DNA from 3 places in the Lysinibacillus sp. NPDC058147 genome. Region 2 is predicted to be linked to each of the others. Evidence: predicted binding sites of a transcription regulator. Region 2 holds the regulator's gene; each other region holds the start of a gene.
What was found. The regulator LexA, encoded in region 2, represses DNA repair genes until DNA is damaged. The targets are predictions, from matches to a motif close to CGAACATATGTTCG.
Positions count from the first base shown of each region.

Region 1: ruvA (Holliday junction branch migration protein RuvA) is a predicted target of LexA. The motif match lies at 5,683-5,696, and genes of this name have one in related genera.
Region 3: uvrB (excinuclease ABC subunit UvrB) is a predicted target of LexA. The motif match lies at 2,574-2,587, and genes of this name have one in related genera.

Region 1 covers NZ_JBHVUJ010000001.1:374,788-385,144, reverse strand. Annotated here, with positions in the region: gene ACFVT8_RS01880 (putative polysaccharide biosynthesis protein) at 1-515, shown strand, start outside; gene ACFVT8_RS01875 (DUF421 domain-containing protein) at 512-1,147, opposite strand; gene yajC (preprotein translocase subunit YajC) at 1,294-1,560, opposite strand; gene tgt (tRNA guanosine(34) transglycosylase Tgt) at 1,736-2,881, opposite strand; gene queA (tRNA preQ1(34) S-adenosylmethionine ribosyltransferase-isomerase QueA) at 2,936-3,979, opposite strand; gene ruvB (Holliday junction branch migration DNA helicase RuvB) at 3,997-5,001, opposite strand; gene ruvA (Holliday junction branch migration protein RuvA) at 5,020-5,640, opposite strand; gene ACFVT8_RS01845 (phosphotransferase) at 5,754-6,551, opposite strand; gene ACFVT8_RS01840 (LysM peptidoglycan-binding domain-containing protein) at 6,622-7,632, opposite strand; gene ACFVT8_RS01835 (transcription repressor NadR) at 7,775-8,308, shown strand; gene ACFVT8_RS01830 (thiol-disulfide oxidoreductase DCC family protein) at 8,708-9,097, opposite strand; gene pheA (prephenate dehydratase) at 9,128-10,003, opposite strand.
Region 2 covers NZ_JBHVUJ010000003.1:122,373-132,729, forward strand. Annotated here, with positions in the region: gene liaF (cell wall-active antibiotics response protein LiaF) at 235-918, shown strand; gene ACFVT8_RS10140 (sensor histidine kinase) at 915-1,952, shown strand; gene ACFVT8_RS10145 (response regulator transcription factor) at 1,927-2,559, shown strand; gene ACFVT8_RS10150 (HAD family hydrolase) at 2,698-3,357, opposite strand; gene ACFVT8_RS10155 (hypothetical protein) at 3,546-3,893, shown strand; gene tkt (transketolase) at 3,924-5,918, opposite strand; gene ACFVT8_RS10165 (DUF896 domain-containing protein) at 6,045-6,278, opposite strand; gene ACFVT8_RS10170 (GNAT family N-acetyltransferase) at 6,488-7,000, shown strand; gene ACFVT8_RS10175 (YneB family resolvase-like protein) at 7,376-8,053, opposite strand; gene yneA (cell division suppressor protein YneA) at 8,050-8,364, opposite strand; gene lexA (transcriptional repressor LexA) at 8,528-9,145, shown strand; gene ACFVT8_RS10190 (gamma-glutamyl-gamma-aminobutyrate hydrolase family protein) at 9,320-10,042, opposite strand; gene ACFVT8_RS10195 (prepilin peptidase) at 10,131-10,357, opposite strand, start outside.
Region 3 covers NZ_JBHVUJ010000007.1:6,535-16,891, reverse strand. Annotated here, with positions in the region: one part of gene prfB (peptide chain release factor 2) at 77-151, shown strand; one part of gene prfB (peptide chain release factor 2) at 153-1,181, shown strand; gene ACFVT8_RS18765 (competence protein ComK) at 1,252-1,761, opposite strand; gene ACFVT8_RS18760 (IDEAL domain-containing protein) at 1,988-2,230, shown strand; gene uvrB (excinuclease ABC subunit UvrB) at 2,661-4,640, shown strand; gene uvrA (excinuclease ABC subunit UvrA) at 4,648-7,512, shown strand; gene ACFVT8_RS18745 (DUF4097 family beta strand repeat-containing protein) at 7,918-9,111, shown strand; gene ftsE (cell division ATP-binding protein FtsE) at 9,391-10,077, shown strand; gene ftsX (permease-like cell division protein FtsX) at 10,067-10,357, shown strand, end outside.

The DNA.
Region 1 (10,357 bases), on a different contig from region 2:
TTCATGGAGACGACTTAGCTATGAAGCTCTTTCACTTACAAGAAAATCGTGGGTATGTGAAAATATTGGCTCCTATTTTTTATTTTTATTATATACAAAGTCCATTGCACTCTATATTACAAGCAATCGGTGAGGCTCGTGCAGCAATGATGAATTCCATTTATGGTGGTCTTGGTAAACTTTTTGTCATGTTCGTACTTGCTTCTCAGCCAGGGATACAGGAAAAAGGTGCCGTTGTAGCAATTGGCTTTGGCGTTTTATTAACTTCATTTTTGCATATCGCAACAGTAAGACAGCGCAAAAATTTACGTGCTGGCTTTAGAATGTTTGTAGTGCCATATAGCTGCTTTATTGCTGTTTGTGTTACTCAATATTTCCTGATGCAAATAATGCCACTGCCTTTTATTTTAAGTAGCTGTGTAACCTTGTTTTTACTATTTACTTTCTTACTATTTACTAATCAGTTGCGCATTACTGATTTGCGCTACCTTCGTAAGCTGGCCAAGAAAGTTTAAGATTCTTTCAGTTGGATATGAAGCCGATCTTCTTCCCAAACACAAAAAAATACAGTGTCACTATCCGTTATATTATTTTTCGCAAGCTCTGCCATTAACCAATCAGTATCTTTATGCAAGACCTTTAAATGCCTATCCTGAATATCGCCGTCGATAATCAGTGGGTAAACAAATGCCTTTTCATCTTTTTGGTATACGGACAGATTGCCGGAGGGCTCTAGATAGGCATAAGCAATATCTGTAACGGAAGCATTTCCGTTTTCGCGTAGTTGTTGACATAAATCATCTAAATTATAGCGTTGCTTGCGCATTTCACTTTCTAAAATGACACCATCTCTTATAAGTAATACTGGATCACCATCAACTAGATCACGGAACTTTTTATTTTTAAGTGAAATATATGCAGTTATTATTTGAATGAAAAACAATATGATGATTGGTAAAATGACCTTAAATAAAGGACTTTCGAAATCATCAAGTGCAAACGCAGCAACCTCAGCCATTAAAATCGATACAACTAAATCTATTACAGATAATTCGCCGACCTCACGTTTACCCATTAAACGAAAAATTATTAGGATAAACACATATAAAAAGACTGTTCTAAAAATAATCGTTAAATATTCTTCCATACAGTCACCCCCATATTATAAGGTGAGCGTGTACGTTACTTTTTATACAAAAAAGCCTTGTCAAAAATGAATTCTGCATTTTGACAAAGCTATTTATATGGTATAAGGCGTTGTCACTTTTTGGACAACGCCTTCAATACCAATTGTTAGTTATTTACAGTGCGTCCAATTGCCTGACGATCAAATTTTACGCGCACATTGTCTGCGATTTTTAATGTCACAGTTGTGTCCTCAATTGAGTCAATTTCACCATGTAAGCCACCGATTGTAATAACTTTATCTCCACGTTGCAAATTACTCTGCATACTTTGTGTTTCCTGCTGTCTCTTTTTAGCAGGGCGGATTAAAATAAACCACATTGCAACGAACATTAATAATATTGGTGCAAATTGTAGTAATGATGCTGTATTCATAATTCTTCTTGCCCCCTTTCTAATTCTCATTTTTTAGTATAGACTATTCCACCCTAAAAAAGCGATGGACAAGCCCAAAATTTTTCTATATTACTAATATTTTTTCTATGATAGACAATAATTTGCTAGAAATATTCATAAATCACACAAATTCACAGTATGATTTTACTAAAAATTAGAAGTTCTTCGCATTTGGTCCATTAAAGCCGTATTTCTCGAAAAATTCTTCTCGGAAATCACCAAGACGATCTTCACGGATTGCCTCACGCACTTGCTCCATTAGTTTCAATAGGAAGTGTAAGTTATGGTAAGTCGTTAAACGGATTCCAAATGTTTCTTCCGTACGAATTAAATGGCGGATATAGGCGCGTGAATAGTTTTTACATGTATAACAATCACAGTTTGGATCAATTGGACCGAAATCACGTGCATATTTTGCATTTTTAACTACTAAACGGCCTTCAGATGTCATTAATGTGCCATTACGGGCAATACGTGTTGGTAATACACAGTCAAACATATCAATACCACGAATAGCACCATCGATTAATGAGTCAGGTGAACCGACACCCATTAAATAACGTGGTTTATTCGTTGGCATTAATGGTGTTGTAAACTCCAACACTCGGTTCATAACATCCTTAGGCTCACCAACAGATAGTCCTCCAATTGCATAACCTGGGAAATCTAGCTCTACTAATGCTTCTGCAGAACGACGGCGTAACTCCTCGTACTCTCCCCCTTGAATGATACCGAATAGACCTTGGTCTTCTGGACGTTTATGTGCCTCTTTACAACGTTTAGCCCAACGAGTTGTACGGTCTACTGATTGCAGCATGTAGTCATATGTCGCAGGGTAAGGTGGACATTCATCAAAAGCCATCATAATATCTGAGCCTAAATCATTTTGAATTTCCATCGCTTTTTCTGGACTTAAAAACAATTTATCCCCATTCAAATGATTGCGGAAATGAACCCCTTCTTCTTCAATTTTACGGAATTGACTAAGTGAAAACACTTGGAAACCACCTGAATCTGTTAGAATCGGGCGATCCCAGTTCATAAATTTATGCAAGCCACCTGCTTCCTTAACAATATCATTACCTGGTCGTAGCCATAAATGATACGTATTTGACAGAATAATACCTGCATTCATTTCCTTTAATTCCTCAGGTGACATTGTTTTAACAGTTGCTTGTGTACCAACAGGCATAAATGCTGGCGTTTCAAAAGAGCCATGCGGCGTATGCACGATGCCAAGGCGTGCTCCTGTTTGCTTACAAGTATGAAGTAACTCATAACGAATTGCTGGTTGTGTCATTTTATAAAAATTCCTCTCTTATCTAAAGTAAAAACAGTACTCCGATTTTTTTCTTTATTCTCCTTTTGGGCGAATAAACATAGCATCACCAAAGCTAAAGAAACGATATTTGTCTTCTACAGCTTGTTGATATGCACTTAAAATTGTTTCTTTTGTTGCAAGCGTACTTACAAGCATTACTAGAGTAGACTTTGGTAAATGGAAGTTTGTGATTAAACCATCCACAACAGTAAATTCATATCCCGGATAAATAAAAATAGACGTCCAACCTTGTTCTGCTCGAACTTCGCCTCCATATTTAGAGCCGATAGTTTCTAATGTACGTGTTGATGTTGTACCAACCGCAATCACTTTTCCACCATTACTCTTTACTCGGTTTATGATAGATGCGGCTTCTTCCGTTACACTATAAAATTCAGAATGCATTTCGTGATTTTCAATTGAATCTACACTTACAGGACGGAAAGTTCCAAGTCCCACATGTAAAGTGATAAATACAACTTCTACCCCTTTTGCTTTTACTTGCTCTAGTAATTCTTCTGTAAAATGCAAGCCTGCAGTTGGTGCTGCAGCTGAGCCACGCTCTTTTGCATAAACGGTTTGGTAACGATCCTTGTCCTCTAATTTTTCACGAATATATGGAGGTAGTGGCATCTCACCAAGTTGTTCTAAAATTTCATAAAAAATCCCATTATATTTAAACTCAAATGTACGCCCACCATGATCAAGCTCTCCTGTACAAGTAGCTGTCAGTAAGCCATCTCCAAATGTTACAACTGTGCCGACTTTTACACGTTTAGCTGGTTTAACAAGTGTTTCCCATTCATCTGTACCTGCCATTTGCTTTAATAGCAGTACTTCTATATGAGCACCAGTTTCCTCCTTAACGCCCATTAAACGCGCTGGTAAGACTCTTGTATCATTTAACACAAGGCAGTCTCCAGCTTGTAGCTCGTCTAAAATATGAGCAAAATGATGATGCTCAACATTGTTCGAACCTGGTGTCACTACCATTAAACGACTAGCTGTACGATCCAAAAGTGGTGTTTGTGCAATAAGCTCTTCTGGCAATTCAAAATCAAAATCTTCTACACGCATGAAAATACTTCCTTCTTCTAGGTTTGTTGGGGATATTCATATCCAAAATGTTCATAGGCTAAATGTGTTGCCACACGTCCACGTGGCGTCCGTTGTATAAAGCCAATTTGCATCAAATATGGCTCGTACACATCCTCTATCGTTACGCGTTCCTCACCAATAGATGCTGCCAACGTATCTAAGCCTACAGGGCCACCACGGAAGCGCTCAATCATATTGGTCACAAGTTTATGGTCAATATGGTCAAGCCCTCTAGGATCGACTTGTAATAGCTCAAGCCCTTGCTTAGCAAGTCCCTCCGTTATCATACCATCTCCAAGCACCTGTGCATAATCTCGCACTCGTTTAAGTAAACGATTAGCGATACGAGGTGTACCACGTGAGCGTGTCGCCATTTCAAGAGCTGCTACTTGCTCAATATCAACATCAAATAAATGCGCACTACGTATGACAATTTCTGCAAGTGAAGTATGATCATAATACTCCAATCTTAATAATACGCCAAAGCGATCTCTTAATGGTGCTGATAATGCGCCAGCCCTTGTTGTCGCACCAACGAGGGTAAATGGTGGTAAATCAAGCCGTACAGAACGCGCTTCAGGGCCTTTACCAACGACAATATCTAAACAAAAATCCTCCATAGCAGGATAAAGCACCTCTTCTATTGCACGAGGCAGGCGATGTATTTCATCAATGAATAGCACATCCCCTGGCTCTAGTGAGCTTAAAATAGCAGCTAAATCTCCAGGACGTTCGATTGCAGGGCCGCTAGTCATGCGCACATTAACATTCATTTCATTAGCGATGACAGCAGCTAAGGTAGTTTTACCAAGTCCAGGCGGTCCATATAACAGCACATGATCTAAACTTTCCTGACGAAGCTTTGCCGCTTCAATGAAAATTTGTAAGTTCTCCTTTACCTTATGTTGACCAATGTATTGTGCTAATCTTTGTGGACGTAAAGATAATTCAAACTGTTCATCATAGCTACCTGCCTCACTAGCCATCATACGTTCAGACATGTACCTTCCCCCCTTTCACTATTTTAGCTTTAATAGCAATTGTAAAGCTTGTTTCATAAATGCATCTGTTGTTTCAAGCTTGTCGTTTTCTTCGAGCTGTGGACGTATTTTTTCTAATTCTTTTTCTGAATAACCAAGTGCCATTAAGGCAAGAATAGCTTCTTCAAGCTCATGTTTATATGGATTTACACCAAATAACGGTAGCTCATCTTCTGTACTAGGTAGCTCAATAGTATCCAACAACCCGCCAAGTTTACCTTTTAAATCTAGAATCATTTGACGTGCGGTTTTCTTACCCACACCAGGAAACTTCACTAAAAACGATTCATTCTCTCGTTCAATCGCACTGATAACCTGTTGAGGATTCCCTGTAGCTAAAATAGCAAGTGCACCCTTTGGTCCAATGCCTGACACTAAAATAAGTTTACGAAACAGCTCTCTTTGGTCTAAATTTGGAAAGCCATATAACACTTGCGCGTCCTCACGTACATGCAAGTGTACAAATATTTGCTGTTCAAGTGCCGATGTCCGGAACGCAAATGGATTAGGTGTATTCAGCTGCCATCCAATCCCTTGTTGTTCAAGAACGATATATTCAGGAGTTATACGCTTTACTTGTCCTTTTAAATAATCATACATTCTATATTCCCTCACAATCATCGTTTCGATTATAGCATATTGCGAACGAATGCTCGACTATAAGAAATAACACAAGTAGTCGTTCACATACAAAAATGACCGCCGAATGACGGTCATTTCTTTATCATTTTATCAATATCGTACCACAGTTTCGGCCAATATGTGAGAGCTCGTTTTGTAAATGGCACTAAATAATCTAAAAATACAAGCTGTTGATCTAATGGTAAATCTACTGCAAAAAGCCATTCACGCAATAGCTCATTTGGATATTTTAAACGATGTAACTTTCTTTTATCTAAGCGTTTCATCTCTGGTAGTTCTGCAAATACTTTACCAAGGTCATAATCTACAGCTGGCAATACACGATGTAACCATAAAATATATTCATCATCCGCTTCTCCAAGGTGAGCCAAATCAAAATCAATTAAACGTAATTTTCCGTCTGAGCACCATAAAAAATTATGATGTACGACATCTCCATGTAAAAGCGTTATTTCTTTTTCATGTACATCTTCCTGAGCGATAAGCTGTAAAGATTTCTCACTATAATGTACAATTTGATCTATTTCTTCTTTTGTTAAAAATGCACGAAATTCATTCCGTCTGCTTTTAAAACGCATATGACGCATTTGCCATTTTAAAAGCTGTGAATAGGTATGCAAGCCCGACACCCGCTGCCAAGCAATTTTTTTATGTGTATCATGTAACGTATTTAATAATTTGAGTGATTCCTTCCGATCCTTTTTATATGCAAAATTAGCACTATGACTTCCTTCTTGCCAATCTTGCACGAGTAAATACTCATCATCACTTTTCATTAAAGGTAAGATCAGCGAGGGTTCCAGATGTCCAAGCTGTCGATGAATAGCCCTCACCTTTTCAGCTATTTCTATTTGCTTTGCTCGCTTCACAAAATAATTATTGGATTGATATTTATACTTCCAAATATTCGACTTTACTTCTTCAATAATATACGCTTTTTTACCATCGATAAGGCGTCATCCCGCCTGGATAAAAGTGCGGTGACATCCATGATCCTACCGAAGAATGTGGCATATGGCAATGTGATGGACATGGCGGTGGGCATGGTGGCGGACAGAAACATTGGTCCATTTGCCAAGTCGGCATCATGACTGGTTGTGCATTACAACCACATGGCTGTTCCATTTCCGGCATCATTGCCGGCATTGTCTGATATTCGGGATTCATAGGGAAGAATGGAGATGTACTAGATTCTAAGAACTCCCCAGCAACTTTTTCGCATGGCTCACATGATGTTGGTTGCTCCGGCATTGTATATGCCTCAACTTGCGGTTCCATATGCATTGGCATCTGCATTGGCCACCACATATGATGATGCACTGGTTGATGACAGCTTGCACAATGTGGTACTGCTGGCATTTGTGGCATGATAAAAATCGGTTGCGGCATCTGCATTGGCATTGGTGGTGGCGCCTCCGGTTGGGCTACAGGCTGTGGTGGTGGTTGAATTTGAATTGGAGATACAGTTTGATTTTGTTCTACATTTGGCATGACAACGTTTTGATTCCAGCTAAGCTCAACAGGCGCTGGCTGAGGCATCGGCATTGGCATCGGATAAGGAATTGGAATCATCTGTGGTTCTGGCATTGGTGGTGGTGGTACAATAATTGGCGGTGGCATTGGTCTTTGAACCTCTTTTTCTTTAACGTGCTTTGTAGGTGACTCTTTGTGCATATGTTCCTTATGCCCCTCTTTATGTGATTCCCTATGTCCTTCTCTATGTCCTCCCTCTCTATGTCCTTCTCTATGCATTCCCCAATCTGTTTCTCGATGATGTTCTCTATGTGGTTCTTTGTTTATTTTTTCAGGTAGGATAATTTCCATGCCCGGTACAATATAATCTGGATTAGCAAGATGGGCATTAAGCCGTTTTAAATCTTCAAACGAAACGCCATACTCTTTCGCAATCTTCCACAACGTATCTCCCTTTTGTACAATATGAATACGCAATTTTTTCCTCCCTTCCTCTCTTCGTATCATATGTTCAATGTTTCATTTGGATACAAAAATTTCATGCATGTTGGAAATGCTTCATGGTACACTAGTTTTTAAGGAAAACTGCTTCCTTTATTACAAGCAGAGGTGATCTCTTATGAAAAAAATGTTAGGCGAAGAACGCCGACTGCAACTTCTTGCACAACTAAAAAAAAGCACAACACCTATTACAGGGACCGACCTAGCTAAATTCGCTAATGTTTCTAGACAAGTCATTGTCAATGATATGACATTATTAAAGGCTAGAAATGAACCTATTATTGCAACTAGCCAAGGATATCTTTATATGCATCAAGAACAATTACAGCAAACTGTTGAACGTACAATTCCTTGCTTCCACACTGCAGAGGATGCAGAAGATGAACTTATAACAATAGTTGATTGCGGTGGTACAATAAAAAATGTTATCGTTGAACATCCAATTTATGGGGAAATTACCGCATCCATTATGGTCGCTAACCGTCATGAGATAAAAAAATTTATTCAACGTGTCAACGAAACACAGGCAAGTTATTTATCCGAACTAACAGGTGGTACGCATCTTCATGTTATTTCTGCTCCTTCTGTTGAAATTTTAGATTTAATTGAGCTTACTTTACAAAAAAAGGGCTATTTAGTTGTAGATCAATAATTGAACAAGTTAATCAATAACGTAGAAATTCAAATAATTGATTATAGCTGCTAGCCTTCACGGGGACTAGCGGCTTTTTTTGTTCGTGGGTATATAAAGATTAAAAATCTTCTTTAACATTTCTTGCGTTACTATCATACGCAAACGTTTAGGATATTTTTAGAAATATTCACTTTGAAATTATGATTTATAGTTATTTCATTTGTTCCTTATTTATGGCCGATCTTCAAGAATTGGTAGTGAAATTTGCTATAGCATCTGGCCGTGTATATTAGTTGATTGGAGTGGCAACTGGGCGATAAGCATCACAAATGAGACACTGCATCGTAGACGAAGCAGCTTCATTACTGTTTCAATTTCGTTAAAAAAGCTATCCACTTTAATTGGATAGCTTCAGAGTTAGAGAAATCTTTTTAGTTGTGAAGGTGTTGGCAACAAACATATTTCTTTTCGACCGAAAAGACGATATCTATTTTTAGCAAACATTCGATATATTATATTTCGTATAGATGGAGGAATAAGGATGAAAATATAGCAGACAGGCCAAAAGCTATCTAATCTCCTACAGATTTTAAGTGCTGCTGTGGATTCAAAATATACCTTTCCATGCTCAATTAACATGACACTATCAATATTTTCTGGTACCTCGTATTGTGCAATTAATGCCTGCCCTGCATCACTTTGAATAGCAGCAAATTGAAAATATGCTGCCTGATCGTATTTGATAATAAATTGCACACTACTATCACAAAAATTGCACACTCCGTCAAACAAAATAATGCCACCCACAATGTTTCCTCCTAGCCAAGGCGAAATTGATTATTCGTCCGATGTTAGATAAGTAAAGTATGTACCAAGCGACTTCACCTTGCAACCAAGTGCAGCTAATTCTTCCATAGCCCCACGCATCATAGGCTCTTTTTCATCTGCCAATACATCAATCATAAAGAAATAATCACCTAAGCCCGTTTTTAATGGTCTTGATTCTATCTTACTTAAGTTCAGCTGTCGCCATGCAAATACTGATAATACTTGATGTAATGCCCCTGAACGGTCCATTGGCAATGTAATCATGAAAGTAGTCTTTGCCTGTCCATTTGATAATTCTTGTGGTAATCGTATATTTTGCTTAGATAATACGAAGAAACGTGTATGATTAAAATGGAAATCATGAATATTAGATTGTACAATTTCTAAGCCATATTTATCTGCCGCTGCTGCATTACCAACTGCCGCGATACACTCGTTTGGATTTTCTGATACAAATTTGGCAGCTGCTGCTGTTGATGTCGTTTGATGTAAAGGTACATGGCTGAAACGATAAAATAAGTATTTATGACATTGGGCTAGTGCATGAGGATGTGAATAAACCCCTGTAATCGCCTCCCAATTGTCCTTCTGCGATTTATTGACCATTAAGTGTTGCTGTATCTTTAATTGAAGCTCACCTGTAACATATAAGGTCGCCTCATGGAATAAATAATCGAGCGTTAACGATACAGAGCCTTCTAAAGCATTTTCCAGTGGTACAACTGCTAAATCTACCTTCCCCTTTGCTACTGCCTCGATACATTCTGGAATTGTAGCACAAGGGACAAGCCACTCATTCGGAAAGGTTGCCTTTGTTGCTAAGTATGTAAATGATGCCTCTGGTCCTAAGTATCCTATTCGTTTTTCCCATTGTTGCTCTGTCATTACATTTACCTCCTGTTTAAGGTTTGATTTTATCGGCTCGTCACCATAACGTGGGGTTGATTTTCGTTTTGACTGCGCGCTTTGGTGCTTTCGCACAGATAAAAATTGTCGCTGTCGCGCAGAGCAAAGCTTCCTGGTGCGTCCAGTCTTCAAATGTTATCCTCAACTTTTTGATAATGAGCCTCTTAAATTTCACTAATGCAAAGATTTAGAATTTTTAATACCCAAAATCATATATTTCTACATAAAATTTTAGGCAAAGGCATAATGTGAAGCAATGCTCTCAGCGATTGCCACTCCTCATATGGAACTTTTTGTGATAGTCTTTATCTTTTGTTATAGAATAAGGAGCTG
Region 2 (10,357 bases):
CAAGGTAAATATGATAAACAGACGAATTATGAATTAGCAAAGCAATATTATTAGCTATTTGATGCTCCAAATGGTAAGGAATTTATCACTGAGCACTCTGCTCACTATCCAAATGCACTGGATTCAACGGTAATGAATGACACAATCAAAAAAATGCTTGAAGATAATTAAACACTTTTATTTTAGGAGAAGTTCGTCTTCTCTCATCAATTTGTAGAAAGAAGGGTGACCCTCATGCAAAATTTCACAACTAATAAGCTCACTTTTGGGGTACTGTGCTTCTTTTTACTCGTTTTTGTGGAGCTTACAATTTTTAATAACGGTGGCGCCTTTTGTCTATTGATTGGGGCAGGACTTCTTTATTTAAGTTTCTCGAAAAAAAATCGTTTCTTTAAATGGACAGGAATTTTCTTTATCTCGATCGCACTCTTTACGATGTGGAGTTTACGCTTATTTATCGTCATCATTCTCTTATATATGCTTTATCAATACTTGCAAAGAGAAAACCAAGCCAAAGTTGTTGGTTTGGAACTTTTCGAAAAGCTTCCTACTACGAAAAACGAATTAATCGGTACAATGCCCGCACCATTAGAAGCCTATAAATGGCAAGATGTACAAATTCAGCGACTTGCAGGCGACATTACGATTGACACAACACAAACAATTTTACCTGCCGGCACAAGTCTCATTACGATTCGACAAGGCATTGGTAAGGTACAAATTTATATCCCATATGAAATTCCTTTCCGCTTACACTATACGACATTGTTCGGTGAATTAAAATGCCTGCATGTTGGGCCACAACGTTTACTCAATGAAAGTGTAAGTTTCTCAGATGGAAACCCCGAGGATGCCAAGCGTACACTTGTCATACATGTTGCAACATGGCTTGGGGACTTGGAGGTGCTACGTAAATGATTGCCTTTATCTCAAGAATATTTACTTTACTTTTTATGTTGATGAGTGCTACATTCGGTCTCCTTGTCGCTGTTTGGGGCGAGCCAAACGAGAAAACATGGGAGCCATTATGGCAGCAGAATTATAATAATATCCCACTCGGTGGTTTTATTGTTATCACTCTTTTTGCAATTAGTTTACTGATTGCAAGTTGGATTAGTATGACTGCCCGTGCAAGGGAAGCTCAGGCAACCCGCATCGTGAAACAGTTAGTTGAACCTGATTTTGTATTACCAAAAAAACAGCCTTTACCAAAGCCTTTGAAAAAAGCTTTAGTTCAAACTAGTGAGCTAATTGATACTCAACGAAAAAGCTTACAGCGCTTATCCAATGAACGTGCTGAAGCTAACGATAAAATTATTCAAGAGCGAATTATTGCTGAACGTCAACGCCTTGCTCGTGAGCTCCATGACTCTGTATCGCAGCAATTATTCGCCGCTTCGATGTTACTTTCCGCATTAACGGAAACCGATGAAAATGCTACAAGCTTAAAGCAGGTCGAAAAAATTGTGCAACAGGCACAGCTTGAAATGCGCGCATTATTATTGCATTTACGTCCAGTAGCTCTGCATAATAAAACGTTGGCACAAGGTCTTGAGGAGTTAATTATTGAGCTGCAGCAAAAAGTATTTTTTCATATTGAATATGAGCTTGAGGAAATGGCGTTATCCAAAGCGGAGGAGGATCATTTATTCCGTATTGCACAAGAGGCGTTATCGAATACGCTACGCCATGCCAAAGCGAGTGAAGTTGAATTACTGCTCGTTGCGCGCGATGATTTAGCTATTTTACGTATTCAGGACAATGGTCTCGGCTTTGATGTCGAAGCAGATAAATCTACTTCTTATGGCTTACAAAATATTGCCGAACGCGCTGTAGAGATTGGCTGTACGTATAAAATTGTGTCAGTACCTGGAGAAGGTACAATTGTAGAGGTTAAAATTCCGCTACAAAAGGAGGTTGAAGTAAATGATTCAAGTGTTAATAGTGGATGATCACGAAATGGTGCGAATCGGTGTTTCTGCCTATTTGTCAGCACAACCAGATATCACTGTTGTAGGTGAAGCTGAAAATGGTAAAGAGGCAGTGGAACGTGCTCTTGAGCTGCGTCCTGACATTATTTTAATGGACAATGTAATGCCAGTCATGACAGGAGCTGAAGCGACAGCTGAAATTTTAACAGCATGGCCAGAAGCAAAAATTATGATGGTAACAAGTTTTTTAGATGATGATAAAGTTTACCCCGCATTAGAGGCTGGTGCAGTCAGCTATATTTTAAAAACGTCCAATGCGAAGCAAATTGCCGATGCCATTCGTAAAACAATGGGTGGCGAAACTGTTTTAGAGCCAGAAGTAACATCAAAAATGATGCATCGCATGCGCCACGGCAATAGTACCCCACTTTATGAGCAACTCACTGAGCGTGAAATGGAAGTATTATTGCTCATGGCTAAAGGTAAAGCCAATCAGGAAATTGCCGATGACTTATACATTGCATTAAAAACCGTAAAAACACATGTCAGCAATATTTTAGCGAAGCTCGATGTTCAAGATCGCACACAAGCCGTTGTCTACGCTTTTCAAAACGGGCTTGCGAAGTAAGATTTGATTTATCAGTGATTTTATCCGGGTTATCAGCGATTTTCGCCCTTTTATCAGCGATTCTACCCGGCTTATCAGCGATTCTACCTGTTTTCCCAAAAATACGAAACTGCATTTTCCAATGCAGTTTCGTATTTTTTAATCTAATCTATTAAAAAATTCTTGCAGCTCGTTTACACTGTTCACTATGTATGTTGCTTGTGCTTCCGTTAATTCTTCTAGTGAGCCATAGCCATAAGTAACACCTATAGAATCAATTTGATTTTCATGTGCCCCAATAATATCGTATTTACGATCTCCTATCATTATAAATTGATCAATATTCACTTCCCTAAAGTGTTCACGTGCAAATGTAATAACTTCTCCTTTAGCTGACCGAGTACCATCTAAATTACTACCTGCTACAAAGTCAAAAAAATGCTCAAGGTTGAAATATTGTAAAATTTGTTCTGCAAATACAGTGGGCTTCGATGTAGCTATCGCTAACTGATATCCATCCTTCTGTAAACATTCTAATAATGAAGATATATTTTGATACAATTTATTCTCATACATGCCACTTTGGATAAAACGTTCACGATAATAGGCAATCGCTTGCTGTATTTGAACATCATTCAATCCATATATTTCTCGAAATGATACTTGCAGTGGCGGCCCAATAAACGTTTCAAGCTGATCTAGATCTTCCTCAACTATGCCAATTTTTTGTAAAGCATATTGAACAGATTTCGTTATCCCCATTTTAGGATCGGATAATGTGCCGTCTAAATCAAATAAAACTACGCTATATTTTTTCATTACTTGCACTCCTTTTACTGTTATTCCTTTATAGATTTGATTGATTTACTACAGAACCAAAATACCCCTCAACATTTCTAATTCAATGCCTACACTTATCATTGTATACCAAATGGAAATTAATACTAAGTAAATCCTAAAGAAACCTTTTATTACCAAAAACGTTATTATTTTTAAGGAGGGGTTGTGTGGATACTCAATTTACTTATAAGCATTTCGCAAATGAAAATACGTTTTCACTTCTTGATCCTATTTTTGAAGCTACCCTACTTTTTGCTGTTTTACTACTCATTATTGTGATTGTAAAAAAAGTATCTATTTGGTTTTGTTTACTTTTTGCTAGCCTCTCAGTACTTATCACAGGTCAGCTTCTTTGGTTTAGTGGCATTATAGCTGATGAGCTAAACATTGAAGGAAGTACTAAGGGCTTTTACTGTTTTGTCATTATGCTGCTCATTCATTGTATAGCTGTTTGGATTTCTTTAGTGAAGTCCTCAAAACGCGAAAAAATACCGCAACACTCGGAGGGGATTTAACCCCCACTGAGTATTGCGGTATTTAATAAATTATAGAGCTTTAACCTTCGCTACAACATTTTCTACTGTGAATCCGTATTTTTCCATCACTAATTCACCTGGTGCAGAAGCGCCGAACTTGTCAATCGCAAGAACGTCCCCTTCAAAACCAGTGTATTTATGCCAGCCGAATGATGCACCCATTTCGATTGCAAGACGTTTTGTTACAGCTTTTGGAAGAACAGATTCTTTGTAAGCTGCGTCTTGTTTTTCAAAGCGATCCATAGAAGGCATTGAAACAACTGCCACATCCACACCATCTGCTTTTAATGCTTTTTGTGCTTCAACTGCAAGTGAAACCTCAGAACCTGTTGCAATTAAAATGGCATCTGCCACTTCTTTTGTAGCAGGAGATACTGTATAAGCACCTTTAGTAACACCTTCACGTACTGTATCAATAGATGCGTCAAGCACAGGTAAGTTTTGACGAGATAATACTAAAACAGTTGGTGTTTTTTCAGATGCTACTGCTAGCTCCCATGCAACTGCTGATTCATTTGCATCAGCTGGTCGAACAACCGATAAATTTGGCATTGCACGTAAAGATGCAAGGTGTTCGATTGGTTCATGTGTTGGACCATCTTCACCTACAGCAATAGAATCATGTGTAAATACATAAGTAACAGGAAGACCCATTAGTGCAGAAAGACGTACAGCTGGACGAACATAATCAGAGAATACGAAGAATGTACCACCGAATACGTTAAGACCACCGTGAAGTGCCATACCGTTCATAGCAGCACCCATTGCAAACTCACGTACACCGAACCAAATATTACGTCCAGCATAATCGTCTGCAGAGAAATCTCCAGCGTCTTTCATTGTTGTTTTATTTGAGCCAGCAAGGTCAGCTGAACCACCGAAGAATGAAGGTGTTTTCTTCGCAATTGCATTGATTGCATCTCCAGAAGAAGAACGAGTAGCTACTGATTTACCTACTTCATAAACTGGTAATTCTGAAGCGAAATCCTCTGGTAATTGACCATTCATCGCATTTTCAAATTGTGCTGCTAATTCTGGGAACTCTTTCTTATATGCTTCAAACTTAGCATTCCAAGCTTCTTCAGGCTGTGCCCCTTGAATATTAGCTGCTGCAGCAAATGTATCATACACTTCAGCAGGAATTTGGAATGGCTCGTGTGCCCATTCATAAGATGCTTTAGTTAAAACAACCTCATCTTGACCAAGTGGTGCACCGTGAGAAGCTGCTTTACCTGATTTGTTTGGTGAACCAAAACCGATAACAGTTTTCACTTCGATAAGTGTTGGTTTGCCAGTTGATTTTTTAGCTTCTTCGATAGCTACGTTAATTGCTGCAACATCTGTACCATCTGCAACTTTTAAATAGTTCCAGCCATAAGATTCGAAACGTTTTTGAACATTTTCCGAGAATGATTTTTCTAAATCACCATCTAAAGAAATATCGTTTGAATCGTATAAAACGATTAACTTTTCAAGTTTTAAATGACCTGCTAAAGAAATAGCTTCAGCTGCCACACCTTCCATTAAATCGCCATCGCCACAAAGTGCAAACGTATAGTGATCAACGATGTCATGTCCTGGTTTATTGTAAGTAGCTGCTAAATGGCGTTCAGCCATTGCCATACCAACTGTCATAGCAATACCTTGACCTAGAGGACCTGTTGTTGCCTCTACCCCAACTGTATGACCATATTCAGGATGTCCTGGAGTTAATGAATCCCATTGACGGAAGTTTTGAATTTCCTCCATTGGTAAGCCGTAGCCACCTAGATGAAGTAGGCTGTATAGAAGCATAGAGCCATGACCTGCAGAAAGTACAAAACGGTCGCGGTTATACCATTTTGGATTAGCCGGATTATGGCGAAGTTGTTTTGTCCAAAGCGTATAAGCCATTGGCGCCGCCCCCATCGGTAAACCTGGGTGACCTGAGTTTGCTTTTTCAATTGCATCGATTGACAAAGTTCGGATAGCATTAATCGCTAGTTGATCCGCATGTTGAGTCATTATTTTGTGACATCCTTTCTCGTCCTATATATTCTTCTTTTACAGTTTAGTCAACATTGCTTCAGAAAACAATGGTTTTGTTATACTATTTACGATTAATAACATACTTTATAGAAATGTGTCACATTAATTGAGAAATTTATTTTTTTTCGCTTGTTTAACCTTGTCTGGTGTTACATCATTTCCTTCAGCATCTATCACTTTTACGTTTTCAATTGTATCTCGCATCGTCGCTCTAAATGTATCTAGATATTCTTTACGAAGCGCTGATCGCTCCTTAGCTTCTGCCTCTGTTAATGAACCACTTTTAGCCTTAGCAGAAAGTTCATTGATTCGGTTAATTTTTTCTTTTGATAACATAATTACACACCTTTCAATACATATCTTAATGAATATGGTATGCAAAGTATAGCATGTATTCCCTAATAATGCAGTTATACCAACCTTTCTAGTAATCAAATATTTTTGAAATAAATACCATAAATTACATGACTTTCAGATGCTAGAAGTGTATAACTGATTTATAGGGTTCCAAAACTACAATCGATTTATGCTTGGAGGAAAATGAATTGTTTATCAAAACGAACAGACTATTAATAAGAAAATTCGAGGTTCAAGATTGGCAAGCTATCTATGAATATACTTCAAATCCAAATGTGATGAAGTATCTTCCAGAGGACGTTTTTAATGAGGAGCAAGCAAAAAAGTTTGTTTCAGAAAATAGCGATGAAAAAGCAAAATACTTCCCTATTATTTTACAAAGTGAAAATATTGTTATTGGTCATATTGTTTTCCACCAATATTTTGGTGACCATACGTATGAGATTGGTTGGGTGTTAAATCCGAACTATTTCAATAATGGATATGCCTCTGAAGCAGCTAGGGCTGTACTGGACTACGGATTTAAAGAAATGAAACTTCATAGAATTATTGCAACATGCCAACCAGAAAATATCCCATCCTATCGAGTGATGGAGAAAATCGGCATGAGACGCGAGGGTTATTTCAAAAAATGTATACCCCATGGAGATGAGTGGTGGGATGAATACTACTATTCTGTCTTAGAAGAAGAATGGGCATAGGATACTTTCAGAGGAGAGATTCATATGAAAAAGACCGCTGTATTATTGTATCTCCAATTTAGTGAATATGAATTGGGTGTAGCATTATCAATATACCAGGGATAACGAATTAGCTCTAATTAATATGAAAACATAGTAACAGTTATAGATGATATAAATGTTTTTTAACATATAGAGAATTTATGAGGAAGAGAGGTAGAATTCGCTACTTCTCTTATTTTTTATTTTCCACTGGATACAGTGCTATATCCAAGCAACATGGTAAATGGATTTTGTTATTCATTCTTTTCATCGATCAGGTTCTATCCGTCACTTCGACAATACTTCAAGATCCATTAAAATAAAAAATCAGCGGGCCGGCAAAACTCCCACTGATTAAAACGTCACTTTATTTTGTTCGCTTCTCTCTTGATGTTCCCGATATCTCCTATGGACAGTAGCTTTGCTTACATCAAAGCCTAGACCTCTTAGAGTCATGGCAATTTCCTCAAAGGTGAAGCCTCGATTACGTAGCTTTACAATTTCTTCTACAGGTACATCTTTACGTTCTTGACCGTTTGGATTCCCACGATTGGATAAATTATTTTCAGGACGATAGCCATTTTCAACGGCACGACGCATTCCACGGCGTATTTTAGCATTATGAATTCTGCGCTGGTACTCCTCAACAATTGCTAAAATTTCTAGCAACATCGTATCCATTTCATTTAATTGTAAAGGTCCCTCGTCTCGCATAGAAAAAACATCAGTTTCAGTTTTCTGCAATAAATGCAATACTGCCATTCGAGCATTTCCGCGTCCTAAACGTGTTTCATCCTGCACGAATAATGCTTCTATTTCTTTTTCTTTTATGAAATCGAGCATTTCTAGTAAACCTTCACGTTCCACATCATAGCCACTATGCTTGTCCTTAAAAACATTTTTGACTTCATAGCCCTGTTCTTTAGCATAGCGCATCAACTCCTCCTGTTGACGCTCTAATGAGGAACTTTGTGTCTCTTTTTCTGTACTCACACGGCAATAGACAACAGCCGATTGTTGTTTAATTATCATTTTTCGTTTCTCGCAATTTCAATTGAATTTATAGAATTAGGTTGGCCACCCACTACTGGAATAACTAGGGATCTACCTGCAATAATTTGTACGTTCGATAATTCATTTTCTGTTTTTACTAGCTTAATCCATTCATCCGTTTTCATTTTACCACGGTATTGATCAGCTAACGACCATAAGCTATCACCATGTGCGATTTCAATTTCTGTGTATGTTACATCGCCTGGATCTGTTATAAAAAGGTATGCTGCAAAAAGTAAACAAGCTCCCAATAAAATTGTAATATGTGGATTTTTCTTTAACCAGTTCATGTTTAAAACCCCTTTTTAGAATGTTTGTTCGGAATATATGTTCTTATCATAGTGCGAACAAATGTTTTTGTCAAACACTTTTCGAACCTATGTTTGCTTAAGTGTTCGCATTCTGTTATACTACTAATAAGTAGAATCATTAGAAAAAAAGAGGTGAGCAATCATGAAAAAAGTTTCGAAAAGACAAGAGGCCATATTAGAATTCATTAAAGAAGAAGTGCGCGCAAAGGGGTATCCACCATCTGTACGTGAGATTGGTGAAGCAGTTGGACTTGCTTCAAGCTCAACAGTTCATGGACATTTATCTCGTTTAGAGCAAAAAGGCTTAATTCGACGCGATCCAACTAAACCACGTGCCATTGAAATTCTAGAGCCAGAGGATTCTATTCAAAAGCAACATGTTATACATGTCCCACTTGTCGGAAAGGTTACTGCAGGTTCTCCGATAACTGCTATTGAAAATATCGATGAATATTTCCCACTACCAGATACTTATGGTACTAGTGAAGATCAATTATTTATGCTAGAAATTATGGGTGAGTCAATGATTGAAGCTGGTATTTTAGACGGAGATTTAGTTATTGTTAAACAAAAAGCAACTGCTGATAATGGTGATATTGTCGTAGCAATGACTGAAGAAGATGAAGCAACGGTAAAGCGTTTCTTCAAGGAAAAAAATCATTTCCGTTTACAGCCTGAAAACTCAACAATGGAGCCAATTATCGTAGACCAAGTTTCTATTTTGGGGCAAGTTGTAGGTCTTTATCGTCGTGTACATTAAAAGTATCTTAATATTAAAATATAAAAAGAGGATATTATGTTCACAAAGGAGCATATCCCTCTTTTTTCTTATCTTTTAAGTTCCATTTTATTCACTAAAAAAGAACCCACTTTATAATGGATTCTTAACATTTAGCACTTGCCCTCGGTTAAAAAAATCTAAGCTTATAAAATTTTATGTCTCTACCTTAAATTTCAAACTTGCATTTATAAATGCAGCAAATAGTTTCTTTGACACTTCATCTCCTGCGATGGCTAGCTCTTCAGGATGCCATTGTACTGCTAGACAAAATGGTAAATCATCATGCACTACAGCTTCAATGATACCATCGTTTGATTTTGCTATCACTTTCAACTTTTCTGCTACTACGTTTATTGCCTGATGATGAAATGAATTCACAGCAATTTTTTCTTCCTCAATAATTGTTTTTAATAATGTATCAGGTGTTAGATTAACATGATGTGTAGTAACTCCTCTTGCCGCTTGTTGCACATGCTTTATTAATTTTTTACTATGGTACTCGCTCTCAATATCCTGATACACTGTGCCTCCAAACGCAACATTTAGTATTTGAAGCCCACGACAAATTCCAAGAATCGGCATTTTCCGAATATAGGCCGCGTTAATTAAAGCAAGCTCCACTGAATCTCGTTCAGGATGAACCTTCCCTAATTTGGGTGTAGGTTCTGCGTCAAAGAGGAACGGATGTACATCGTAGCCACCCGATAGTAATAATCCGTCCGTCAACGATAAAATTTGTGCTACATCTTCTTCAACTCCAAGTGGAATTATAAGTGGAACACCCCCTGCTTCAATTATACTTTTGCTATAAGCAGCATTTAGTCTTGAGGACAAATCATCCTCTGCAAAAGCCGTTATACCGATAATTGGTTTCATCTTATCCCCTCCATGATCTTTATCTTGCATTAACTGCCTGTAAAAGCCAGAAAACTATTAATCATTAAAGGACTCCTTAAATGATTAATTACCAAAACCCGAAATACCAATCCATCAACGCATCCCCATAGAAATAGATAATAATAGCTGCTAAAGCAATAAATGGTCCGAATGGTATAGGCGTTTTTCTTCCCTGCTCGCGTACCTTTAACACAACGATCCCAACAATCATACCAATCACAGCAGCTAAAAATAGCGTCAAAATGGCATGTATTGTGCCGAGTACGAGACCAAGTAAAAAGAATAATTTAATAT
Region 3 (10,357 bases), on a different contig from region 2:
GATTTTTCTAAAAGCTTGGGTGGTTATCATAGAATAAAACAGATAGCCCCATTAATAACGTTCGGAGGATTTAATAATGATTGAATTAGCAGATGTACGTAACGCGTTAGACACTTCAGCCGGAAAATTGGCGGATTTTAGGGGGTCTCTTTGACTTAGAAAACAAAGAGGCACGTATTCAGGAATTAGATGAAATGATGCTTGAGCCAGGTTTCTGGGATGATCAGCAAGGCGCACAGGTAATCATTAATGAAAGCAATGGCTTAAAGGCAATTGTTAATGAATATAAAGATTTATTGGAAACACATGAGAACCTAGATATGACGCTAGAGCTATTACGAGAAGAGCCTGATGAAGAATTGCAGGAAGAGCTAGGCAATGAATTAGTAGAATTCCAGCAAAAAATGGGCGATTTTGAGCTGCAATTACTATTAAGCGGTCCATACGATCAAAATAATGCGATTTTAGAGCTGCACCCAGGAGCAGGTGGTACGGAATCTCAGGATTGGGGCTCAATGCTGCTTCGTATGTACACACGCTGGGCGGAAAAACGTGGCTTTAAAGTCGAAACAGTTGATTATCTTCCAGGCGATGAAGCGGGTATTAAGTCTGTAACATTGTCTATTAAGGGTCATAATGCTTACGGCTATTTGCAATCAGAAAAAGGTGTCCATCGTTTAGTGCGTATTTCACCATTTGACTCTTCGGGTCGTCGTCATACATCATTCGTTTCTTGTGATGTTATGCCTGAATTCGATGATAATATTGAAATTGATATTCGTACAGAGGATTTAAAAATTGATACGTATCGTGCAACGGGAGCAGGTGGTCAGCATATTAATACGACAGATTCAGCTGTTCGTATTACGCACATTCCAACTGGTACTGTCGTACAATGTCAGGCAGAACGTTCACAAATTAAAAACCGTGAAAAAGCCATGACGATGTTAAAAGGTAAACTCTATCAATTAGAGATCGAAAAGCAACAAGCGCAGCTAGATGAAATCCGTGGTGAACAGAAAGAAATCGGCTGGGGCTCACAAATTCGTTCATATGTATTCCACCCATATTCAATGGTGAAGGATCATCGTACAAATGAAGAAACAGGTAATGTAGGAGCGGTGATGGATGGCGATGTAGATCCATTCATTAATGCATACTTACGTTCAAAAATCGGGTAATGAAAGCCCCTCAGAGGCACAGTAAAATTGTGCTTTTGAGGGGGTTTTTTAGTTCTGGTGATACCTTTTTTTAAAAAGGTGGATGATACGGGGTGTCTTTGCTAATCTGCTCCCGCTCATTCATGTAATGCTTATAGAGCATCGATGCATTGACAAATTGCTTACTAATCGAAGCATATTGAATAGACAGTTCAATCTGTTTATTATTTTTCAAAGTGACGATACAGCCTATTTTACTTGGTACAACATTGGCAATGGCGTGAAGTCCAATCCAAATATTGTGGATAGAGTTTGGAGAATACGTTGGTAGAAAAATACAAGGATACCCATAATCATAAGCAACAACGATTGGAAGTTTATGTTGATTGCCGAAAAAGCGTTTGGCGGAATGTCTTGCTGCTTCATAGGTTGTTCCTAGTGAAATACAAGATTTTCGTAATATATGCATTGGTTTCCGTGTGACGATCAGTTCATTATGCTTATCAATTACCCGCGTGAAAATTTTAGAGTCATACTGAACCGGCTGAAGTAAATAGGTGTTGAAAGACATTAAATATCCGTTGACGTAGTTTGCTGACATGTATGTAAGCCCCCTTTTTCTATTTGTTATTGAAGTGTAAAATACAAAACGAAATTCAGAAAATATAGATAAAACAAAAAAAGCGTTGATATATCAAGCAATTGCATAGAGAAATTGCGTGAAATTTCACGAGATTAATAGTAAATCGAAATGATTTTCAGTTCTTTAACATTGCATTTTAATTTCAATTTTCATATAATTTAGAAAAGGATCGAGGTGAGATTCGTTGGATAAATATTATTCGTATACAGATTTTCTAAAAGCCGTTGGTCAGACAAAGAAAGTTGATGAGGCAGAGAAATTATTAAACGAGATTTATTTAGATTTATTTTTAAATCATATCCAGCGTAAGCATCGTGAAGAGCAGCTCATGGTTCTGATAGATAGAGCACTCGACGAAAAAGATGAAAAGGCATTTCATCTATACGCAACCGAACTAGTAGCTTTACACCAAGTAGCAAGTGAATAATATGATGAGCCCGCTCTCCGCTTATTGGAGGGCGGGATTTTTTTGCTATATTTGCAACGTTGATGATTGAATATCCGTAGTGAGGCAGGAATCAAAACTTCGTGGAATCTGAGCAGTTCTATGGCTAGCCAGAGCGAATTCTTCATCCCATCTGAACGTTTCTCCTCTAATGTAATGCATTTACATCTTCCTAACTCGATTAGCTAACATTTGGAAAGGGTAATCTATTTATAGATAGGCTGTCATTCGCCGTGAGGTCTTAACTTCGCTGAAAGAAGTTGAATATTTCATTACATACGTTCTATCTAGATTATCTTAAATATAACAAACGAAAAAATATTTACAAACATTCGTTCGTTAAATGTTCGAAATTTTAATAATGCTATGCTAAAATATATGTACAAATTGGAAGGAAAGGACGGGGACATGTGTGCAAACATTTGATTTACAAGCGCCATATACGCCTGGTGGAGATCAGCCACAGGCAATTGCGGAATTAGTGGAGGGTGTACGTGCAGGTAAACGACATCAAACATTGCTCGGTGCAACCGGAACAGGAAAAACGTTTACGATTTCTAATGTCATTAAACAGGTCAAAAAGCCGACACTTATTATGGCGCACAACAAAACACTAGCGGGTCAATTATATAGTGAGTTTAAAGAGTTCTTCCCTAATAATGCAGTTGAATACTTTGTCAGCTACTATGATTACTTTCAGCCAGAGGCATATGTACCGCAGACGGATACTTATATCGAGAAGGATTCAAGCATTAATGATGAAATTGATAAATTGCGTCACTCTGCAACATCTGCATTATTCGAGCGTGATGATGTCATTATTATTGCATCCGTGTCCTGTATATATGGTCTAGGTTCTCCAGAAGAATATCGTGAAATGGTCGTATCGGTGCGGACTGGAATGGAAATTGAACGTAATCAGTTGCTTCGAAAATTGGTCGATGTTCAGTATGAGCGTAATGATGTGAGCTTTACACGTGGGACGTTCCGGGTACGTGGCGATGTGGTGGAAATATTCCCGGCATCTCGTGATGAGCATTGTATCCGCGTGGAGTTTTTTGGGGACGAGATTGATCGAATCCGCGAAGTAGATGCGTTAACTGGTGAAATATTAGCGGAGCGTGATCATGTAGCTATTTTCCCAGCATCCCACTTCGTAACTCGAGAAGAAAAAATGCTAAAAGCCATTGAAAATATTGAAAAAGAGTTGGAGGAGCGTTTAGCTCTTTTACGTGCAGAGGATAGATTATTGGAGGCGCAGCGTTTAGAGCAACGCACTCGCTACGATTTAGAAATGATGCGCGAAATGGGCTTTTGCTCAGGTATCGAAAACTACTCGCGTCATTTAACATTGCGTGAAGCGGGGGCAACGCCATATACACTACTAGACTATTTCCCTGATGATTTTTTACTTGTTGTCGATGAAAGTCACGTTACTTTACCACAAGTTCGAGGGATGTATAACGGTGACCAAGCTCGTAAAGGTGTGCTAGTTGAGCATGGCTTCCGTTTGCCATCAGCACTAGATAACCGCCCTTTACGTTTTGAAGAATTTGAGAAACATATACATCAAGCTATTTATGTATCAGCAACACCAGGACCGTATGAGCTGGAGCATTCGCCAGAAATGGTACAGCAAATTATTCGTCCAACAGGACTTCTAGATCCACAAATTGACGTACGTCCTATTGAAGGGCAAATTGATGATTTAATCGATGAGATTCAAGGGCGTATTGCTCGTGATGAACGAGTGCTCGTTACAACATTGACGAAAAAAATGTCAGAGGATTTATCAGCTTATTTGAAAGAAATGGGCTTAAAGGTGGAGTACTTGCATTCAGAGATTAAGACGCTAGAGCGGATTGAAATTATTCGCGAGCTGCGTAAAGGTACTTATGATGTTCTAATCGGCATTAACTTATTGCGAGAAGGGTTAGATATTCCTGAGGTTTCGCTTGTGGCTATTTTAGATGCTGACAAGGAAGGATTTTTACGTTCAGAGCGTTCACTCATTCAAACAATTGGTCGTGCGGCGCGTAATGCTAATGGTCATGTCATTATGTACGCAGATAATATGACTGATTCGATGAAAAAGGCGATTGAGGAAACGAAGCGTCGTCGAACACTACAAATGGCGTATAACGAAGAGCACGGTATTACACCGACAACGATTGTTAAGAAAATTCCTGATGTTATTCGTGCGACACAGGTGGCAGAGGAAGAAGAGTCTTATGTAACGAAGGCAACAAAAGGTAAGAAACTGACGAAGGCGGAAAGAGAGCAATTACTTGCTACTCTAGAAGTAGAAATGAAGGAAGCGGCAAAAGCACTCGATTTCGAACGTGCTGCTGAGCTGCGCGATACAATATTTGAATTGAAAGTAGAAGGGTGAATGGCTTGTGAAAAATACTGAAATAGTCGTGCAAGGCGCACGAGCACATAATTTAAAAAATATCAATGTCACAATTCCACGCGATCAATTAGTCGTGCTAACAGGTTTATCGGGCTCAGGGAAATCATCATTAGCGTTTGATACGATTTATGCAGAGGGACAACGTCGCTATGTAGAATCCCTTTCAGCCTATGCCCGTCAATTTCTTGGTCAAATGGATAAACCAGATGTCGATGCCATAGAGGGATTATCCCCTGCTATTTCTATCGATCAAAAAACGACGAGCCGTAACCCACGTTCTACAGTTGGGACAGTAACGGAAATCTATGATTATTTGCGTTTGCTATTTGCGCGCATCGGTAAACCTATTTGTCCGAATCATGGTATTGAGATTACGTCCCAAACGATTGAGCAAATGGTCGATCGTTTATTAACTTATCCAGAAAGAACGAAAATGCAGTTACTTGCTCCAATGGTGTCAGGGCGTAAAGGAACGCACGTAAAGTTACTGGAAGATTTAAAAAAGCAAGGCTTTGTTCGAGTACGTATTGACGGTGAGTTACGTGATTTAGATGATGCAATTGAACTCGATAAAAATAAAAAGCATTCAATAGAAGTAGTCATCGATCGTGTTGTGATGAAGGAAGGTGTCGCGGCGCGTCTTAGTGATTCTTTAGAGACAGCATTACGTTTGGCAGATGGGCGTGTACTTGTTGATGTGATGGAGCATGAGGAATTATTATTTAGTGAGCATCATGCTTGTCCATTATGTGGATTTTCAATCGGTGAGCTAGAGCCTCGCATGTTTTCATTTAATAGTCCATTTGGAGCTTGTCCGAGCTGTGATGGTTTAGGCTCGACACAAGAGGTAGATCTTGATTTGGTAGTGCCTGATTGGGATCGTAGTCTATTAGAGCATGCTATAGCACCGTGGGAACCAACAAGCTCTCAATACTACCCACAATTATTAAAGGCTGTGTGCGATCATTATGATATCCCAATGGACGTCCCAGTAAAGGATCTTCCAAAAGAAAAGATGGATAAGATTTTATATGGTTCTGGTAAAGATAAAATCCACTTCCATTATGAAAATGAGTTTGGCAATGTGCGAGATCAAATGATTGAATTCGAAGGTGTTGTACGTAATGTGGAGCGTCGTTTTAAAGAGACAACGTCTGATTACGTACGTGAACAAATGGAAAAATATATGGCGCAGCAAGCATGTCCTTCTTGTAAAGGTTATCGCTTAAAGCCTGAAACATTAGCTGTAAAACTAGCAGATAAGCATATCGGTGAAGTTACACAGTATTCGATTCAGGAAGCCGATTCATTTTTCAAAGAGCTTGATTTATCAGAAAAGGATATGAAAATTGCTCGACTTGTCTTACGCGAAATTGAAGAACGACTGGGCTTCCTTGTTAATGTAGGGTTAGATTATTTAACGTTAAGTCGAGCAGCGGGAACACTTTCTGGGGGAGAAGCTCAACGAATTCGCCTTGCAACACAAATCGGCTCGCGCTTAACGGGTGTCCTCTATATTTTAGACGAGCCATCAATCGGCTTGCATCAACGTGATAATGACCGTCTTATTAGCACGCTGCAAAATATGCGTGATATCGGCAATACGCTTATTGTTGTCGAGCATGATGAAGATACGATGCTGGCGGCAGATTATCTTATTGATGTTGGTCCTGGTGCAGGTGTGCACGGTGGCCAAATTGTAGCGGCGGGAACACCACAGGAAGTAATGGAAAATGAAAAGTCATTGACGGGGCAATATTTAAGTGGCAAGAAGTTTATTCCACTACCAATAGAGCGACGCAAACCGAATGGGCGCAAATTATCGATTAAAGGTGCCAAAGAAAATAATCTTAGAAATGTGAAGGTTGATGTACCACTTGGTTTATTCGTAGCCGTAACAGGGGTTTCAGGGTCAGGTAAATCAACGCTTATAAATGAAATTCTATATAAGTCATTAGCTCAAAAACTTAATCGTTCAAAGGTGAAGCCAGGCGAACATAAAGAAGTAACAGGAATCGATGAGCTCGAAAAGGTTATTGATATTGACCAATCACCAATCGGCCGTACACCGCGCTCAAATCCAGCTACGTATACAGGCGTTTTTGATGATATTCGAGATGTATTTGCAACAACAAATGAAGCGAAGGTACGAGGCTATAAAAAAGGTCGCTTTAGCTTCAACGTTAAGGGAGGCCGCTGTGAGGCCTGTCGTGGTGACGGTATTATAAAAATTGAAATGCATTTCCTACCAGATGTTTACGTGCCATGTGAAGTCTGTCATGGGAAGCGTTATAACCGTGAAACGCTTGAAGTGAAATATAAAGATAAGAGCATTGCGGATATTTTAGATATGACGATTGAAAACGCAGTAGTATTCTTCGAAAATATTCCGAAAATCCAACGTAAGCTACAAACGATCGTGGATGTAGGATTAGGCTATATGAAATTAGGACAACCTGCAACAACTCTATCCGGTGGTGAGGCACAGCGTGTAAAATTAGCCTCTGAATTACACCGTCGTTCAACAGGTAAATCATTCTATATTTTAGACGAGCCGACAACAGGCTTACATGCGCATGATATTGCACGTTTACTCGTAGTTCTACAACGTCTTGTAGAAAATGGCGATTCTGTGCTAGTAATCGAACATAATTTAGATGTCATCAAAACAGCAGACTACATTATCGACTTAGGTCCTGAAGGTGGAGACAAAGGTGGTACTATTGTTGCGACAGGTACACCAGAAGAAGTCGTTGAAGTAAGTGGATCGTATACAGGGAAATATTTAAAACCGATATTAACAAGAGATCGTCTGCGTATGGAAGCTGTTTTAGCAAAGGCTTCTCAATAACTATAAAAAGTTCGCAAACTCCCTAAGGGGAGTTGCGAACTTTTTTTGCTTGCACGAAGGCAGATATCAATAAAAATTAAAAGTTGGATGATAAAAGTTGAAGGTGTATCGATAAAATTCAAAACTTGGGCGATAATACTTAAAAGTGTTCCGATAAAATTCAAAAGTTGGATGATATTAAGTTAAAATGTACGTCATGTGGATAGGTTGATAGGAGTGGAGGATGAACAACTCCTTGGGAATTAGCGTCAGCAACAAAGCGCCCAGCTGGAACGGAAATCAACCCCACACTTATGGTAATGAGCCTAAAAAGATATATACCCAATATTTTCATTTTTATGGTGAAACTTTTCACAAGATGAATCGTATAAATAATATAACGAACTGAGGGAGGCTATTTTAATTATGCAAAATGAACGTCAACGAATTTTAGAACTTGTGGAAAAAGGAACAATTTCAGCGCAAGAGGCGATTACATTATTAGAAGCATTAGAGCAACCTAGCAAGTCCACTCAAAATGTTATGAATGATGTGTCAAATGAGGACCAGCATTCCTCAACAGAAAAAGAGTCAGTATTTGAAAATGAAAGTCACAAAGATGAACAACCGCAAAAAGATGAAGATTTCTCTAAATATTTCCAAGAAGAAATGCGAGATTTCCGTAAAGATTTAACACAAATCGGTTCACTTTTTATGGACATGATGAATACGGCAGTAAAAAAGGTCAAAGAATTTGATGTTACTTCTCCATTTGGTGATAAATTTGAGTTTACACATACGGAAGAAGTTGCAGCTGAACATGTAGATAAAATAATTGCTGAATTACCGAATGGCAATTTTTCATTAGAAACTGCTGAAGGAGATAGCTTCCAAGTCATTTGCAAAGTAAAGGCACCTCTTGTTAATGACAGTGAAGACGAAACACGTGCTAATTTCCTAGAGCAATTCGTTGTTAAAGAAGACGGAGATTCACTACGAATTTTAAGTCAACTAAAGCTTGTTCAAGTAAATGTTAAAGTACTTGTTCCAAAGGATAAATTAGAAAAATTATCAGTACGATTAATGAACGGTAGCGTTACATTACAAGATACGGATTTTGAGCAATTAAAAGTAAAGACATTAAACGGTGCGATTAAAGGCTCTAAGTTTAACTTTGGAAAGGCAGAAGTGGATTCTTCTAATGGTTCGATTGAATTAACAAATGTTCGTGGTAAAGATTTAGAGGCTGAAACATTGAATGGCCGTGTCTATATAGATGGCGCATTGGATGAAGTTGAAGCAAAATCGGTTAATGGACATGTTGTTGTTACAACTTGCTCTACTAATTCATCGAAAATAAAAGCACAAACAGTAGCAGGAGCCGTTGAATTGTATGTGCCACGTACAATATCGTTAAGCGGTAAAATTGTTACGAATTTTGGTAAAGTAGATGTTGGTATTCAAGATGTCTCAAAAATTGAATCACAGGATCAATTTTTATCAAAAGTAGTACGTTTTGATAAAGAAGTAGAGAATGCTAATCGTCTATTCATCGAAGGTGAGTCTAAAACAGGCGCAGTTCTTGTACGCTATACAACAACTGACGAGCAGCAAATTTAAATAACAAATAACAAAAGCATTCAGGCTAAGCTAAACAGCGTAGCTTGAATGCTTTTTTAGTGCTTGAAACATAAGAAGAACAGAAATCGACTTTCCTCTTTTGGGCTCGATTTCTGTTTTTTTATTTGTCGATTTTATGTTACTTTTTTGCAATCAAATAACGAAATAACAAGAACTACCACGTAATGAAATGAAACTGTAATAAAAAAGGGAGAAATAGAGTGCTATAATAGTTAACGAAATACCTCTTACAGGGTAAGAGATTTAGGTGGTTTAAATATGATAGAAATGAAAAATGTGACAAAGAAGTATCCAAATGGCGTTGTTGCGACAAATGGGCTTTCCGTTAACATAAAGCAAGGTGAATTTGTCTATGTTGTAGGTCCAAGTGGTGCAGGTAAATCGACTTTCATTAAATTAATGTACCGCGAGGAAAAAGCAACTTCGGGAGAAATCACTGTTAATGGTATAAATTTAGCAGAATTGAAAAATAAAAAGGTACCTTATTTACGTCGTCAAATTGGGGTTGTTTTCCAAGATTTCAAGCTACTACCTCGTTTGAGCGTTTATGAAAATGTAGCGTTTGCACTTGAGGTAATCGAGGAAGACCCAATAGAAATTCGCCGTCGTGTAATGGAAGTTTTAGAGCTCGTGGGACTGAAGCAAAAGGCAAGAATGTTCCCTAATGAACTTTCAGGTGGCGAACAGCAACGTGTTTCGATTGCACGTTCTATTGTGAATGTGCCGAAGGTAGTTATTGCGGATGAACCTACTGGGAATCTAGACCCTGAGACATCTTGGGAAATTATGAATTTATTCGAGGAAATTAATGCGAGAGGTACAACTATTGTAATGGCAACCCATAACCGTGAAATCGTAAATACGATTCGCCGTCGAGTAATTGCAATTGAAGGCGGAATGATTGTCCGTGATGAGCATGGAGGTGACTACGGTTATGAAGTTTAATACGGTAAAACGTCACTTCCGAGAAAGTTTTAAGTCTCTTGGCCGTAATAGCTGGATGACTATTGCCTCAGTGAGTGCAGTAACAGTTACATTAATATTAGTAGGCGTATTCGCGCTTATTATGATGAATTTAAATAAAGTAGCATCTGATTTAGAGAACGATGTAGAAATTAAAGTGTTAATCGATGAAACAGCAGATAAAGCTGCTGAAAAAGCGCTCATGGAAAAAATAAAGAAATTACCAGATGTCGCAGAGATGAACTATTCGACTAAAGAAAAT